2 linked regions of the Pseudonocardia sp. HH130630-07 genome follow. The protein of the gene in region 1 interacts with the protein of each later gene in a pairwise test. Links are inferred from orthologs where the notes say so. Each region holds a gene or a part of one and is shown in the gene's direction. Other genes may lie near its edges.

Region 1 (6,945 bases):
GCGCATGCTGGGCAAGGCCCGGCAGATCCTCGTCAGTGAGCTCGCGTTGGCCGAGGGCACCGACGAGGAGCGGGCCGAGGTCCTGCTCGACGAGGTGCTCGCCACCGCGATCGCCTGACCCCGGCCGGTGCACACACGGGGCGTCGGATGAACGCCGTGTCCGTCGTCGCCGTGGTGCCCGCCGCGGGGTCCGGCGTCCGCCTGGGCGCCGGGATGCCCAAGGCGTTCGTCGAGCTGTCGGGTGTCCCGATGCTGGTCCGTGCGGTCGACGGCCTGCTCGCTCCCGGTGTGGTCGATCACGTCGTGGTCGTCGTGCCGGGGGACCAGGTCGCCGCCGCCGGGCCGATGTTCGGGGACCGCCCGGTCACGGTCGTCCCGGGTGGTGCGGACCGCACCGCCTCGGTCGCGGCCGGGCTGGCGGTGCTCGGACCCGGCACCGAGGTCGTGCTGGTGCACGACGCGGCCCGCCCGCTGACGCCACCGGACGTGGTCCGGCGGGTGGTGGCCGCGGTCCGTGCCGGGGCTCCGGCCGTCATCCCCGTGCTGCCCGTTCCGGACACCGTGAAGACGGTGGACGGGGCGGGCGTCGTCGTGTCCACGGTGGACCGGTCTGCACTGCGTGCGGTGCAGACCCCGCAGGGCTTCCGCGCCGGGGACCTGCGCCGTGCCTACGCCGGCACCCCGGACCCGCGGACCGACGACGCCGGGCTGGTCGAGGCGATCGGCGATCCGGTGCGGACCGTCGACGGCGACCCGCTGGCGTTCAAGGTGACCACGGCGTGGGACCTCCGGATCGCGGAGCTGCTGCTCACCGGGGCCGGGGAGAGGATCGGATGAGGGTCGGGATCGGGACCGACGTGCACCCCGTCGAGGTGGGCCGGGACTGCTGGGTGGCCGGGCTGCTGTGGGAGGGGACCGACGGCTGCGCCGGGCACTCCGACGGCGACGTGGCCGCGCACGCGGTGTGCGACGCGCTGCTCTCCGCCGCCGGGCTCGGCGACCTGGGCGCGGTGTTCGGCACCGGGCGACCGGAGTGGTCCGGGGCGTCCGGTGTCGCCCTGCTCACCGAGGTCCGCAGGCTCCTCGGTGAGGCGGGCTGGACGGTCGGCAACGCGGCCGTACAGGTCATCGGCAACGCGCCCCGGATCGGTACCCGCCGGGCCGAGGCCGAGCGGGTGCTGACCGAGGCGGTCGGCGGTCCGGTCGCGGTGTCCGGGACGACCACCGACGGGCTGGGGCTCACCGGGCGCGGCGAGGGCCGCGCCGCCGTCGCCACGGCGTTGCTGCTGCCCGCTCAGGGATAGGCCTCCGCGGTCCGCTGCTGGATCTGCTCCGCCGTCAGGTCCCCGGTCCGGCGGGAGAGCATCCACGCGTGGCCGAACGGGTCGGCCAGCCGGCCGCCGCGTTCGCCGTAGGGGTGGTCGTCGACCTCGAAGACTACCCGTCCGCCGCCCGCGACCATCGCCGCCGCGACGGCGTCGGGATCGTCCACGTAGAGGGCCATGATCACCGCCTCCGGACCGGTGGGGGCCGGGTCGACGGCGTCGGCGTCCTTGACCGCCCAGGTCGCCGCGCCCGCCCGCAGCAGGGCGTGCACCACGTTCCCGGAGCCGTCGGTGTAGCGCTCGACGAGTTCAGCGCCGAACGCCGCGGAGTAGAAGGCGATCGCCGCGTCGGCGTCGGACACGACGAGCCGGGGCAGGAGCTGCTGAACACTCATGGCGGACACCTTGCCGCCCGGGCACCGCCCGTGTAGTGGACGAATCGGAGAGCCGTACCCTGGTGACGTGAGCCTCAGACTTCTCGACAGCGCGACCAGGGAGCAGCGTGCCTTCACGCCGCTGCGGGCCGGAGCCGTGTCGATCTACGTCTGTGGCGCCACCCCGCAGGGCCTGCCGCACATAGGTCACGTCCGGTCCAGCCTGAACTACGACGTGCTGCGCCGCTGGCTCTCCCACGCCGGCTACGACGTCACGCTCGTCCGCAACATCACCGACATCGACGACAAGATCCTGCGCAAGTCCGAGGCGGCGGGCCGGCCGTGGTGGGAGTGGGCCACCACGCACGAGCGGGCCTTCACCGCCGCGTACGACGCGCTGGGCTGCCTGCCGCCGTCGGTCGAGCCGCGCGCCACCGGGCACATCACCCAGATGACCGAGCTGGTCGAGCGCCTGATCGACCGTGGGCACGCCTACCCGGCTGGTGGGGACGTCTACTTCGCCGTCCGCACCCTCGGCGACTACGGCGCGCTCTCCGGGCAGAAGGTGGACGACGTCCACCAGGGCGAGGGCGAGCCGGGCGCCAAGCGGGACCCGCTGGACTTCACGCTCTGGAAGGCCGCGAAGCCCGGCGAGCCGAGCTGGCCCACCCCGTGGGGCGCCGGGCGTCCCGGCTGGCACCTGGAGTGCTCGGCGATGGCCACCGCCTACCTCGGGCCGGAGTTCGACATCCACGGCGGCGGCCTGGACCTGGTCTTCCCGCACCACGAGAACGAGCGTGCCCAGTCGCACGCCGCGGGGGACCCGTTCGCCCGGTTCTGGCTGCACAACGCGTGGGTCACCATGGGCGGCGAGAAGATGTCGAAGTCGCTGGGCAACACGCTCGCGATCGAGGCACTGCTGGAGCGGGTCCGCCCGGCCGAGCTGCGGTACTACCTGGTCGGCCCGCACTACCGGTCGGCGATCGAGTACTCCGACGCTGCGCTGGACGAGGCTGTCGCCGCGTACCGGCGGATCGAGTCGTTCGTGAACCGGGTGCGGGAGCGGTACGGGCTGCCGGAGCCGTCGCCGAAGGTGCCCGCCGAGTTCGCGGCGGCGCTGGACGACGACCTGGGCACCCCGCTGGCCCTCGGTGCCGTGCACAAGCTGGTGCGGGAGGGCAACTCCGCGCTGGACGCCGGCGACGGCGCGACGGCGTCGCGGGCCGCGTCCTGCGTGCGGGCGATGACCGGTGTGCTCGGCCTGGACCCGCTGGCCCACGGCGACGCGGCCGACGGCGCCGGCGACGCGGCCCGGCAGGCGCTCGGCGCCCTCGTCGAGTCGATGCTGGAGCGCAGGCAGGCCGCACGGGCCGACCGTGACTTCGCCACCGCGGACCGGCTCCGCGACGAACTCCTCGCTGCCGGGGTCGCCGTCGAGGACGGCGCCGGTGGCTCCACCTGGACGTTGAAGGACGCGTAGGACTGATGGCAGGAAATTCCAAGCGGCGCGGCGCGATCCGCAAGGACGGCACGAAGAAGGGCATGGTCATCGGATCCGGTGGCCAGCCCCGGCGTGCCCTGCGTGGCAAGGGCCCGACCCCGCCCGGCGAGCTGCGGCCGGGACACCCGAAGCAGAAGGCCGCGGCCCGCCGGGCCGCCCAGACCGACCAGCAGCAGCGCCGCCGTCCGGTCGCCGGGCGGCGGGGCGACGGCGACGGCCCGGAGACCGTGCTGGGGCGCAACCCGGTGGTCGAGTGCCTGCGGGCCGGTGTCCCGTCGACCGCGCTGTACGTGGCGACCGGGGTGTCGGCCGACGAGCGGGTGACCGAGGCCGTCGCGCTGGCCGCCGAGCAGGGCATCTCGATCCTCGAGGTGCCGCGCAACGACCTCGACCGGATCAGCGGGGGCGCGCTGCACCAGGGGCTCGCGCTGCAGGTGCCGCCGTACTCCTACGCGCACCCGGACGACCTGCTCGAGGCCGCGGCCCACACGAACCGCCCGGCCCTGGCCGTCGCGCTCGACGGGGTGACCGACCCGCGCAACCTGGGGGCGGTCGTCCGGTCGGTGGGGGCGTTCGGCGGGCACGGCGTGGTCGTCCCGCAGCGGCGGGCCGCCGGCATGACCGCGGTCGCCTGGCGGACCTCGGCCGGGACCGCCGCGCGCGTCCCGGTGGCCCGGGTGACGAACCTGACCCGCACGCTGCGCGAGTACGCCTCGGCCGGGCTGATGGTCGCCGGGCTGGCCGCCGACGGCGACGTCTCGCTGGACGAGTTCGACCTGGCCACCGGGCCGCTGGTCGTCGTGACCGGGTCCGAGGGCAAGGGCCTGTCCCGGCTGGTCCGTGAGACCTGCGACGTCACGGTGTCGATCCCGCTGGCCGGGGCGGTCGAGTCGCTGAACGCCTCGGTCGCCACCGGCGTGGTGCTGGCCGAGGTGGCCCGCCGGCGGCGCGCCGCGCGCTGACGGCGAGGCGCCGGGAACGGGAGAATCAGTCGTACTTCGCGTGTACGGCTGAGACCGGTTCCCGGCCCGTACCGTCGACGTGAACCATCTCTTCCGCGTGGTGAGCTGGTCGTGCTGTTCGGCTGTCCTCGCGCAGCCGGGACGAACTCGTAGGTTCCCAGGCGCCAGTCGTCCCGGGCGGAGACGTCAGGACCTTCCCACCTCGACCGATGGTCTTTGCCCGGCCGCTTCAGGCGGACCGCCGGTAAGGGGCCGGGCGTACGGCACCGTTGTGCAGTTGTCCCCGGCAGCCGGGCGCACCTCCGACAATGCCCGACCGTATTGCATTCCCATCGCTCGCTCTCTAGAGTTCTACTTTCGCTCGTGCTCTGGAGGAGCCATGATTGGGTCTCGTCCCCCTGTCGCCCTGACTGTCACGTTTGCTCTTGCCATGACTGCAGTAGTGTTCACGCAGAGTCCGGCGCAGCCCGATAATGCATTGAGCCTTTCCCAGTAGGTGCTGGTTGATCATGTGGTTCGGTCGTGCTCGACGTGGAGGAGAACGAGCGCGGCGGCGGTGATCGCGCCGATCCGCCAGGGGCAGAAGCTGACCCGACGCAGCGCCTTGAAGGTGGTCTTGAGCAGGGAGTTCCCGCGTTCGGCCACAGCCCTGACGGCGGAGTGCAGCGTGTTGACGGTGCGCTTGTCCTCCGACAGCCCACTGCCGGTGGGGGTCTTGAACGGGCAGGTCAGGCGGGTGTTCTCACCGTCGTAGCCGAGGTCGGCGAGCACGACGTGGGTGTCGTCGGTCCAGTCCTCGATCGCGTCGAGCAGGCCGGGGTGGCCGCGGGCGCAGGTGGTGTCGTGCTCGCGGCCCGGGCGCACCGGGGATGTCCACAACGGCCACCCGTCAGGCGCGGTGAGGACCTGAACGTTCCCGCCGTGGACGTGGTGCTTGCCCGACCACCACAGATCCACTCCCGGGGTCGGTCCGGGAGTGCGGGAGCGGTCAGTGTGGATCACGGTGCCGTCGAGGTGAACGTGGGTGTGCCCGGCGGTGCGGGCCGCGAGCAGCGCGCCGGGCAGTCCAGGCGCGGCGGCGGCCAGGACGTCGATGCCTTCGTGCAGGTAGCGGTAGGTACTCGACAGGCTCAGCTGGTTGTCGGCGGCGAGCTGGGCGACCCGGGTGGCGTCGAGGAACCAGCGCAGCACCAGCACCGCGTGGCGGTCACAGTCCAGCGCGCGGCGCCCGCGCCGGGTCCCGCGCCGGAGGCGTTCCTCGGCCAACAGTCGCGACAACATGGACGCGGTGGGCTCCCCGATCGGGAGCACGGCGGTGTAGGTGACAGGATCGGGCACGCGGGACCTCGGTGGTGAGTCGATCTTTGAGCGGACCGACCTCTTCTACTGGGGTCCCGCCCCCTCGTTGAGCACCTCCACGTCACGGCGTGTCGCCGCCAGCCGCTCCCCACTACTGGGAAAGGCTCATTGCGTGAAGTAGCTCAAGCGATCGATTTACAGTCGGAGCAGGCGACTCCCTTATCAGGCAGCTCTATCGTCCGTGCCGTGGCGACATCTTCCGGCACGGTCTCGTCTGTGATGGCGTCCGAAGATGATCGCTTGACACTGAGCCTTTTTCAACCTGACCAGCGAGCTTCTGCGTCAGGAGATCGCGAAGGTTGCAGCGCAACTGCTCTGACCACAGCTGCACAGGTCACCGGCTCGCCAGCTCGGCGTCTGCACCCACACAACCAGGCCCCTGAGCTGCCGGAACGGCAGGTTGAAAAAGGCTCACTGGCAGATCGAGAACGCGCTGCACTGGGTCCGCGACGTCACCTTCGCCGAGGACCACTCCACCATCCGAACCGTTGCCGGACCCCAGGTCATGGCCTCGCTCCGGAACCTGGTGATCAGCCTGCACCGCCTCGCCGGAGCCACCAACATCGCCGCCGCAGTACGACATCACAGCCGCGACGCGCTGCGCCCCCTCCGACTACTCAAGATCATCTGACTTTGCCGACCCCCTGGACTGCACTGGGTCCGCGACGTGTCCTTCGACGAGGACCGCTCGGCAGTGCGAACAGCGGCCGGGCCGCAGATCATGGCCGCGCTGCGGAACCCGGCCATCACCGCGCTACGGCTGGCCGGGGTCACCAACGTCGCCGCCGCGCTACGCCAGCACGCCCGCGACGCCCTCCGTACCCTGACCAGTTACAGGATCACGTGACTTTGCCGGGACCCTGGGTGTCCGGCGGGTCCTCGGGAGATTTCTGGTGTGGTCACAGGTTTGTTTCAGGGTCATGTCGCACAGTCAGACTATGAACCGAGTATGGGCTGGGCTCTGGAGACGAGCTGACGGACGGACCTCTACCAGGGATGAAGCTGTGGCTTCTGATCGGTCTGGTCCGAGGGTGCCCGGGGATTGTTCTGTGCATGGCGATGGTGGCGAGCTGGGGGTGACATCTGGAGTCGATACCGGCTGCGAGACGTTTTCAGATCAGCCACCGCGGCGCGAAGTTTCTGCGAGTCCTGCGGGCTCGACACAGAACTTGGGCAGCCCGCCGAACTCGGTGTATCCGCTTTCCCCGACGCCAGTACCGGCCTTCAAGCTGCCCCGCCGTTTCGGCGCCGGGCTGGTCGCAGTGATGGTGGCTGCCGGTCTGATCGGTGGGGGTGCCGGTTTCGGTGGTGCCTATGCCGCCCTCGGTACGACAGGGTCGGCACCGCTGTCGAGCGTCGCCAACTCCGGCGCTTCAGCCCAGGTTGGGAATGGCACAATCGCTGGCGCAGCCGCCGCGATCGCT
Region 2 (6,999 bases), 470 kb from region 1 along the record:
GTGCCGCGGGGGCGCCGTCCGGACGTCGATACGCTCGCCGTCATGTGTGGCATCGTCGGTTACGTCGGTCATCGCCCCGCACTCGACGTCGTCGTCGGGGGGCTCCGTCGTCTGGAGTACCGGGGGTACGACTCGGCCGGTGTGGCGCTCCCGATCGGCGGGGAGCTGCTGGTCGAGCGCCGGGCCGGGGCCCTGGCGAACCTGGAGGCCCGCCTGGACGAGGTCGGCCGGGACCGGTTCGTGGGCACGACGGGCATCGGGCACACCCGCTGGGCCACGCACGGGCCGCCGAGCGACCGCAACGCGCACCCGCACCGGTCCTCCGACGGCGCGGTCGCGGTCGTCCACAACGGCATCATCGAGAACTTCCTGGAGCTGCGGGCCGAGCTGGAGGCGCGCGGCATCTGGGCCGAGTCCGACACCGACACCGAGACGGCCGCGCACCTGGTCGGGCTGGCGTTCGCGGGTGAGCTGGCCGGGGCCGAGGACGCCGCCGGGGACCTGACCGCGGCCGTCCGGGTCGTCGCCCGCCGGCTGGAGGGCGCGTTCACCCTGGTGGTCACGCACGCCGACGACCCGGACCGGGTCGTCGCCGCCCGCCGCAACTCCCCGCTGGTGCTCGGCCTCGGCGACGGCGAGACCTTCCTCGCCTCCGACGTCGCGGCCTTCATCGAGTACACCCGCTCGGCGGTCGAGCTCGGCCAGGACCAGATCGTCACCATCACCCGCGACGGCTACGCGGTCACCGGGTTCGACGGCGGCGCGGCCGAGGTCAACCCGTTCGAGGTGACCTGGGACCTGGCCGCCGCGGAGAAGGGCGGCCACGACTACTTCATGCTGAAGGAGATCGAGGAGCAGCCGACCGCGATCGCCGACACCCTGCGCGGGCACCTCGTCGACGGCCGGATCGTGCTCGACGAGCAGCGGCTCACCGACCAGGACCTGCGCGACGTCGACAAGGTCTTCGTCATCGCCTGCGGTACCGCCTACCACTCCGGGCTGCTCGCGAAGTACGCCATCGAGCACTGGACCCGGCTCCCGGTGGAGATCGAGCTGGCGAGCGAGTTCCGCTACCGGGACCCGGTGCTCGACCGCTCGACGCTGGTCGTCGCGATCTCCCAGTCCGGGGAGACCGCCGACACCCTGGAGGCACTGCGGCACGCCAAGGACCAGAAGGCGCGGGTGCTGGCGATCTGCAACACGAACGGTGCGCAGATCCCGCGCGAGTCCGACGCGGTGATCTACACCCACGCCGGGCCGGAGATCGGTGTCGCGGCCACCAAGACCTTCACCGCCCAGGTCGCGGCGAACTACCTGGTCGGGCTGGCCCTCGCGCAGGCCCGCGGCACCAAGTACCCGGACGAGGTGGTCCGCGAGTTCGAGGCGCTGGAGGCCACCCCGGCCGCGGTGGCCGAGGTGCTGGAGTCGCTCGGCGAGGCGCGGGCGCTCGGGCAGCTGCTCGCGCCGTCCAAGGCCGTGCTGTTCCTCGGGCGCCACGTCGGCTACCCGGTCGCGCTGGAGGGTGCGCTCAAGCTCAAGGAACTCGCCTACATGCACGCCGAGGCGTTCGCCGCCGGTGAGCTGAAGCACGGCCCGATCGCGCTGATCGAGCAGGACCTGCCGGTCGTCGTCGTGATGCCGTCGCCGAAGGGCCGGGCGGTGCTGCACTCGAAGCTGCTGTCCAACATCCAGGAGATCAAGGCCCGCGGTGCGCGGACCGTGGTGATCGCCGAGACCGGTGACGAGACGGTGCGCCCGTTCGCCGACCACCTCTTCGAGCTGCCCGCGGTGCCGACCCTGCTGCAGCCGCTGGTCGCGACGATCCCGCTGCAGGTGATCGCGGCCGAGATCGCCAGGGCCCGCGGCTACGACGTCGACAAGCCCCGCAACCTCGCGAAGTCGGTCACGGTGGAGTGAGCCCGGGCCCGCTCACGGGTTCCGGCGACGCTCGCGCGATCGCGTGCGCGTCCACGGATCCGGTGAGCGGACCGGGGTGAGCCACTAGCCTGCTGGGCATGCACGGGGTGTTCGGGGTTGCGGAGGTCCGGGCGGCGGAGGCCGCCATGGCGGCGACCGTCGCGGACGGCGTGCTCATGCGCCGGGCGGCCGGCGGGCTGGCCGCCCACCTGCGCGGGTTCCTCGGCTCCACCTACGGCCGCCGGGTGGTGCTGCTGGTCGGGGCCGGGGACAACGGCGGCGACGCGCTCTGGGCCGGTGCCGAGCTGCGCCGGCGCGGCGCCCGGGTCACCGCGGTCCTGCTCGCTCCGGGCCGCGCTCACGCGGAGGGGCTGGCCGCCCTGCGCGCCGCCCGCGGCCGGGTGCTGGCACTCGGCCCGGACACCGGTGATCCGGGAGGCGGACCGGCCCCGGGCGCGGACAACGGCGGCGCGGACACCGGCGGCGCGGGCCGCGGCCGCGGTACCGGTACCGGCCCGGCCCCGCTCGACGCCGCGCGGGCGCTGGTGGCGGGGGCCGACGTCGTCGTCGACGGGATCGTCGGCATCTCCGGGCGCGGCGCGCTGCGCGACCCCGCCCCGGCGCTGGTCGCCGCGGCCGACGACGCCGGCGTCCCGATCGTGGCCTGTGACCTGCCGTCCGGCGTGGACCCCGGCACCGGGACGACCGACGGCGCCCACGTCCGGGCCGCCAGGACCGTCACCTTCGGTGCCCGCAAGCCGGTGCACGCGCTCGCCGCGCCGCTCTGCGGGCCGGTGCACCTCGTCGACATCGGGCTCGGCCCGTTCCTGCCCGCCGAGCCGCACGCCCGGCTGCTCACAGACGCCGAGGTCGGCGCGCGCTGGCCGGTCCCCGGCCCGGACGACGACAAGTACACCCAGGGCGTCGTCGGGATCGCCGCCGGCTCGGCCACGTACCCGGGGGCGGCCGTGCTGGCCGCGGGGGCCGCGGCGCTCGCGACGTCCGGGATGGTGCGCTTCGCCGGATCGGCCGCCGACGAGGTGCGCCGGCACCGGCCGGAGATCGTGGCGACCGGCGACATCACCGACGCCGGGCGGACCCAGGCCTGGGCGGTGGGCCCGGGGATCGGGACCGGGTCCGCGGGGCTCGCGGTCCTGGAGGCGGTGCTCGACCGCGAGGTGCCGCTGTGCATCGACGCCGACGGCATCACCCTGCTCGCCCGGCACCCGCACCTGCGGGCGCGGATCCACGCCCGCCCGGTGGTGCTCACCCCGCACGCCGGGGAGTTCGCCCGGATCGCCGGTGACGCCGGGCCGGACCGGGTCGCCGCCGCCCGCCGGGCCGCCGCGGACCTGGGGGTGACGGTGCTGCTCAAGGGCAACGCGACCGTCGTGGCCGCGCCGGACGGCCGGGCCCTCGTCGACCCGGCCGTGGACTCCTGGGCGGCGACCGCCGGCTCGGGTGACGTGCTGACCGGGATGATCGGGGCGTTGCTCGCCGCCGGGCTGGAGCCGTGGTGGGCCGCGGGGTGCGCCACCGTCGTGCACGGCCGGGCCGCCACCGTCGCGGCCGGGCGGCACGGGCTCCCGGCGGTCCCGGCACCCGCGTCGGAGATGCGGGCGGCGATCCCGGCCGCGCTGCGGGCGGTCCGTGCCGCCGCGCCGGGCGGCACCGCCTGACCTGGGCCGCAACGCGATTGTTAGCGTCTGTCCCGTGCCGAAGATCCTCACCAGTCTCCCCGTCGGCGAGCGCGTCGGCATCGCCTTCTCCGGTGGCCTCGACACCTCCGTCGCGGTCGCCTGGATGCGCGAGAACGGCGCGGTGCCCTACGCCTACACCGCCGACCTCGGGCAGCCCGACGAGCCCGACCTGGTCGCGGTGCGCGAGCGCGCGATCGAGTACGGCGCCGAGTCCGCCCGGGTCGTGGACTGCCGCCGCGCCCTGGTCGACGAGGGCATCGCCGCGATCGCCTGCGGTGCCTTCCACATCCGCGCCGGCGGCATGCCGTACTTCAACACCACCCCGATCGGCCGTGCCGTCACCGGCACCCTGCTGGTCCGGGCGATGGCCGACGACGGCGTGTCGATCTGGGGCGACGGCTCGACGTTCAAGGGCAACGACATCGAGCGCTTCTACCGCTACGGCCTGCTCGCCAACCCGGCCCTGCGGATCTACAAGCCGTGGCTGGACGAGGTGTTCGTCGACCAGCTCGGCGGCCGCACCGAGATGAGCCACTGGCTGGGTGCGCGGAACCTGCCGTACCGGGCGTCGGCGGAGAAGGCGTACTCGACCGACGCCAACATCTGGGGCGCCACCCACGAGGCCAAGAAGCTGGAGCACCTCGACACCTCGCTCGAGATCGTCGAGCCGATCATGGGTGTCCGGTTCTGGGACCCGGCCGTGGCGGTCGAGACCGAGGACGTCACCGTCGAGTGGGAGGCCGGGCGCCCGGTCGCGATCAACGGCGTCCGCTACGACGACCCGGTCGCGCTGGTGGACGAGGCGAACCGGATCGGCGGCCGGCACGGGCTCGGTATGACCGACCAGATCGAGAACCGGATCATCGAGGCGAAGAGCCGCGGCATCTACGAGGCCCCGGCGATGGCGCTGCTGTTCGTCACCTACGAGCGGCTGGTCTCGGCGATCCACAACGAGGACTCGCTCTCGGCCTACTCCGAGCAGGGCCGCCGGCTCGGCCGGCTGCTCTACGAGGGCCGCTGGCTGGAGCCGCAGTCGCTGATGCTGCGCGAGTCGCTGACCCGCTGGGTCGGCAACGCGATCACCGGGTCGGTCACGCTGCGGCTGCGCCGGGGTAACGACTGGTCGGTGCTCGACACCCGCGGCCCGGCGCTCGCCTACGCCGAGGACCGGCTGTCGATGGAGCGGGTCGAGGACGCGCCGTTCACCCCGGGCGACCGGATCGGCCAGCTCACGCTGCGCAACCTGGACCTGGCCGACTCCCGCGCCAAGCTGGAGCAGTACGCGGCGACCGGCATGCTCGGCGGCGAGTTCGAGGAGTTCGTGGGCGAGGTCGAGTCCGGCCGGGCCGCGGAGATCACCGCCACCCCGGCGGCGCCGGAGGGCACCGAGCAGGCCGAGGAGTCGCTGGACCGGGCGGCGATGGAGGCCGGGACCGACTGAGCCCGGTCCGGCCCCGGGACCGATCGGTACTGGTCCGGACCCGGGACCGATCGGTACCGGACCGGACGGTCGTTACGGGATGCGATGATCGGGCCGTGCTGCCAGCGATCGAACCCGACCCCGGCGCCGGTGCCGTGGCCTCCCCGGCCGCCGGGCCCCGCGCCGAGGCCGTGATCGACACCGGCGCGGTACGGCACAACGTCCGGTACCTGTCCGGTCTGGCCGGGGGTTCCGGCGCCGCCACGATGGTCGTCGTCAAGGCCGACGGCTACGGGCACGGCGCGGAGCGCATCGCCCGGGCGGCGCTGACCGCGGGGGCGGACCGGCTCGGCGTCGCCACCCTGGACGAGGCGCTCGCGCTGCGCGCGGCCGGGATCGACGCGCCGGTGCTGTCCTGGCTGCACCTGCCGGACGAGGACTTCGCCGCCGCCGTCGCCGCGGGGGTGGACCTGTCGGTGTCGTCCCGGGAGCACCTGGCCGCGGTGCTCGCCGGGGCCCGTGCCGCGGGGCGCCCGGTGCGGCTGCACCTCAAGGCCGACACCGGCCTGTCCCGCAACGGCTGTCCGCCCGGCGAGTGGCCGGGCCTGGTCGACGACGCCGTCGCCGCTGCGGTCGACGGGACCGCCGAGCTGGCCGCGGTCTGGTCGCACCTCGCGCGGGCCGACGAGCCGGGGGACCCCAGCATCGACGCCCAGGCCGAGCGGCTGCGGTCCGCCGTCGCGCACGTCCGGGGCCGCGGGATCACCCCGCTGGTGCACCTGGCGAACTCGGCGGCCACCCTGACCCGCCCGGACCTGCACCTCGACGTCGTGCGGGCCGGGATCGCGGTCTACGGGCTGGACCCCGTGGCCCGGCCGCAGGACAGCCCGCTGCGCCCGGTGATGACGGTGCGCGGCCGGATCGCCCTGGTCAAGACGGTCGCCGCCGGCGAGGGCGTGTCCTACGGCCACGAGTGGGTCGCGCCGGGGCCGCGGGTGCTGGCGCTGGTCCCGCTCGGCTACGCCGACGGGGTCCCGCGCCGGAGCAACGACCGGGGCCGGATGCGGGTCCTGGTCGCGGGCGCCGACCGCCCGGTCGTCGGGCGGGTGTGCATGGACCAGTTCGTCGTCGACTGCGGGGCACCGGGCGAGCTCGGCGTCGCCGCCGGGGACCAGGTCGAGCTGTTCGGCACCGGGACCACGGGCGGGCCGACCGCCCAGGAGTGGGCCGACGAGCTCGGCACCATCCACTACGAGATCGTCACCGGCATCTCGGGGCGGGTGCGCCGCACGGTGCCCCCCACCGGTGCCGACGGGAGGGACCGATGAGCCGCAGGGGCTGGACGGTCGCCGGCGTCGCCGGTGGCCTGGTCGGCGCGGCGGGCGCCGTGGCCGGTGCCGGGGTGGCCGCGCAACGGCGCAAGATCGCCGCGGCGCGGCAGAGCCTGGCGACCGAGATGGCCGAGCACGGCGGGCTGCCGCCGGCCGGGTGGGCCGGCGAGGAGAGCTCGGTGACCGCCGACGACGGCGTCCGCCTGGCCTGCGAGGAGGTCGGGCCGGCGGACGGCACGGCCCCGCTGCTGACCGTCGTGCTGGTGCACGGGTTCGCGCTGGACCGGCGGACCTGGCAGGAGCAGCGCGAGTTCCTGGCCCTGCTGTCCGGCCCGTCGGTCCGCACGGTCCTCTACGACCAGCGCAGCCACGGCCGGTCCGAGCGGGCCCCGCAGGACAGCTGCACGATCGAGCAGCTCGGCCGGGACCTCGACGCGGTGATCCGCGCCCTCGCCCCGGAGGGCCCGCTGGTGCTGGTCTCGCACTCGATGGGCGGGATGACGGTGATGGCGCTCGCCGAGCAGCACCCGGAGCTGTTCCACGAGCGGGTCGCCGGGGTCGCGCTGGTGTCGACCTCGACCGGGGAGATGGCGTCGTCCGGGCTGCCCGGCACGTTCCTGTCCCGGCGCAA

What was found. Proteins that work in one complex are often made in the same cells at the same time.
Region 2: the proteins of rlmB (region 1) and AFB00_RS15355 interact in binary tests that used the Escherichia coli proteins (3 or more experiments, as listed by UniProt). The link is inferred for Pseudonocardia sp. HH130630-07 from one-to-one orthologs.

Annotation. Positions count from the first base shown.
Region 1 is NZ_CP013854.1:2,685,059-2,692,003, forward strand. Bases 2,360-5,173 are described here. They hold rlmB (23S rRNA (guanosine(2251)-2'-O)-methyltransferase RlmB), read left to right. Parts: upstream 2,360-3,184; coding sequence 3,185-4,162; downstream 4,163-5,173. Other genes in these bases: cysS (cysteine--tRNA ligase), read left to right, coding at 2,360-3,179; AFB00_RS13120 (HARBI1 family protein), read right to left, coding at 4,670-5,173. In the rest of the region: AFB00_RS13090 (CarD family transcriptional regulator), read left to right, coding at 1-118; ispD (2-C-methyl-D-erythritol 4-phosphate cytidylyltransferase), read left to right, coding at 157-837; ispF (2-C-methyl-D-erythritol 2,4-cyclodiphosphate synthase), read left to right, coding at 834-1,304; AFB00_RS13105 (VOC family protein), read right to left, coding at 1,295-1,720; more of cysS, read left to right, coding at 1,788-2,359; more of AFB00_RS13120, read right to left, coding at 5,174-5,443; AFB00_RS13125 (DDE transposase family protein), read left to right, coding at 5,922-6,152; AFB00_RS13130 (hypothetical protein), read left to right, coding at 6,189-6,368; AFB00_RS13135 (S1C family serine protease), read left to right, coding at 6,712-6,945. UniProt on the Escherichia coli protein: Specifically methylates the ribose of guanosine 2251 in 23S rRNA.
Region 2 is NZ_CP013854.1:3,152,539-3,159,537, forward strand. The notes cover bases 1,383-4,305. They hold AFB00_RS15355 (NAD(P)H-hydrate dehydratase), read left to right. Parts: upstream 1,383-2,015; coding sequence 2,016-3,596; downstream 3,597-4,305. Other genes in these bases: glmS (glutamine--fructose-6-phosphate transaminase (isomerizing)), read left to right, coding at 1,383-1,917; argG (argininosuccinate synthase), read left to right, coding at 3,631-4,305. Outside these bases: more of glmS, read left to right, coding at 43-1,382; more of argG, read left to right, coding at 4,306-5,058; alr (alanine racemase), read left to right, coding at 5,157-6,365; AFB00_RS15370 (alpha/beta fold hydrolase), read left to right, coding at 6,362-6,999. UniProt on the Escherichia coli protein: Bifunctional enzyme that catalyzes the epimerization of the S- and R-forms of NAD(P)HX and the dehydration of the S-form of NAD(P)HX at the expense of ADP, which is converted to AMP.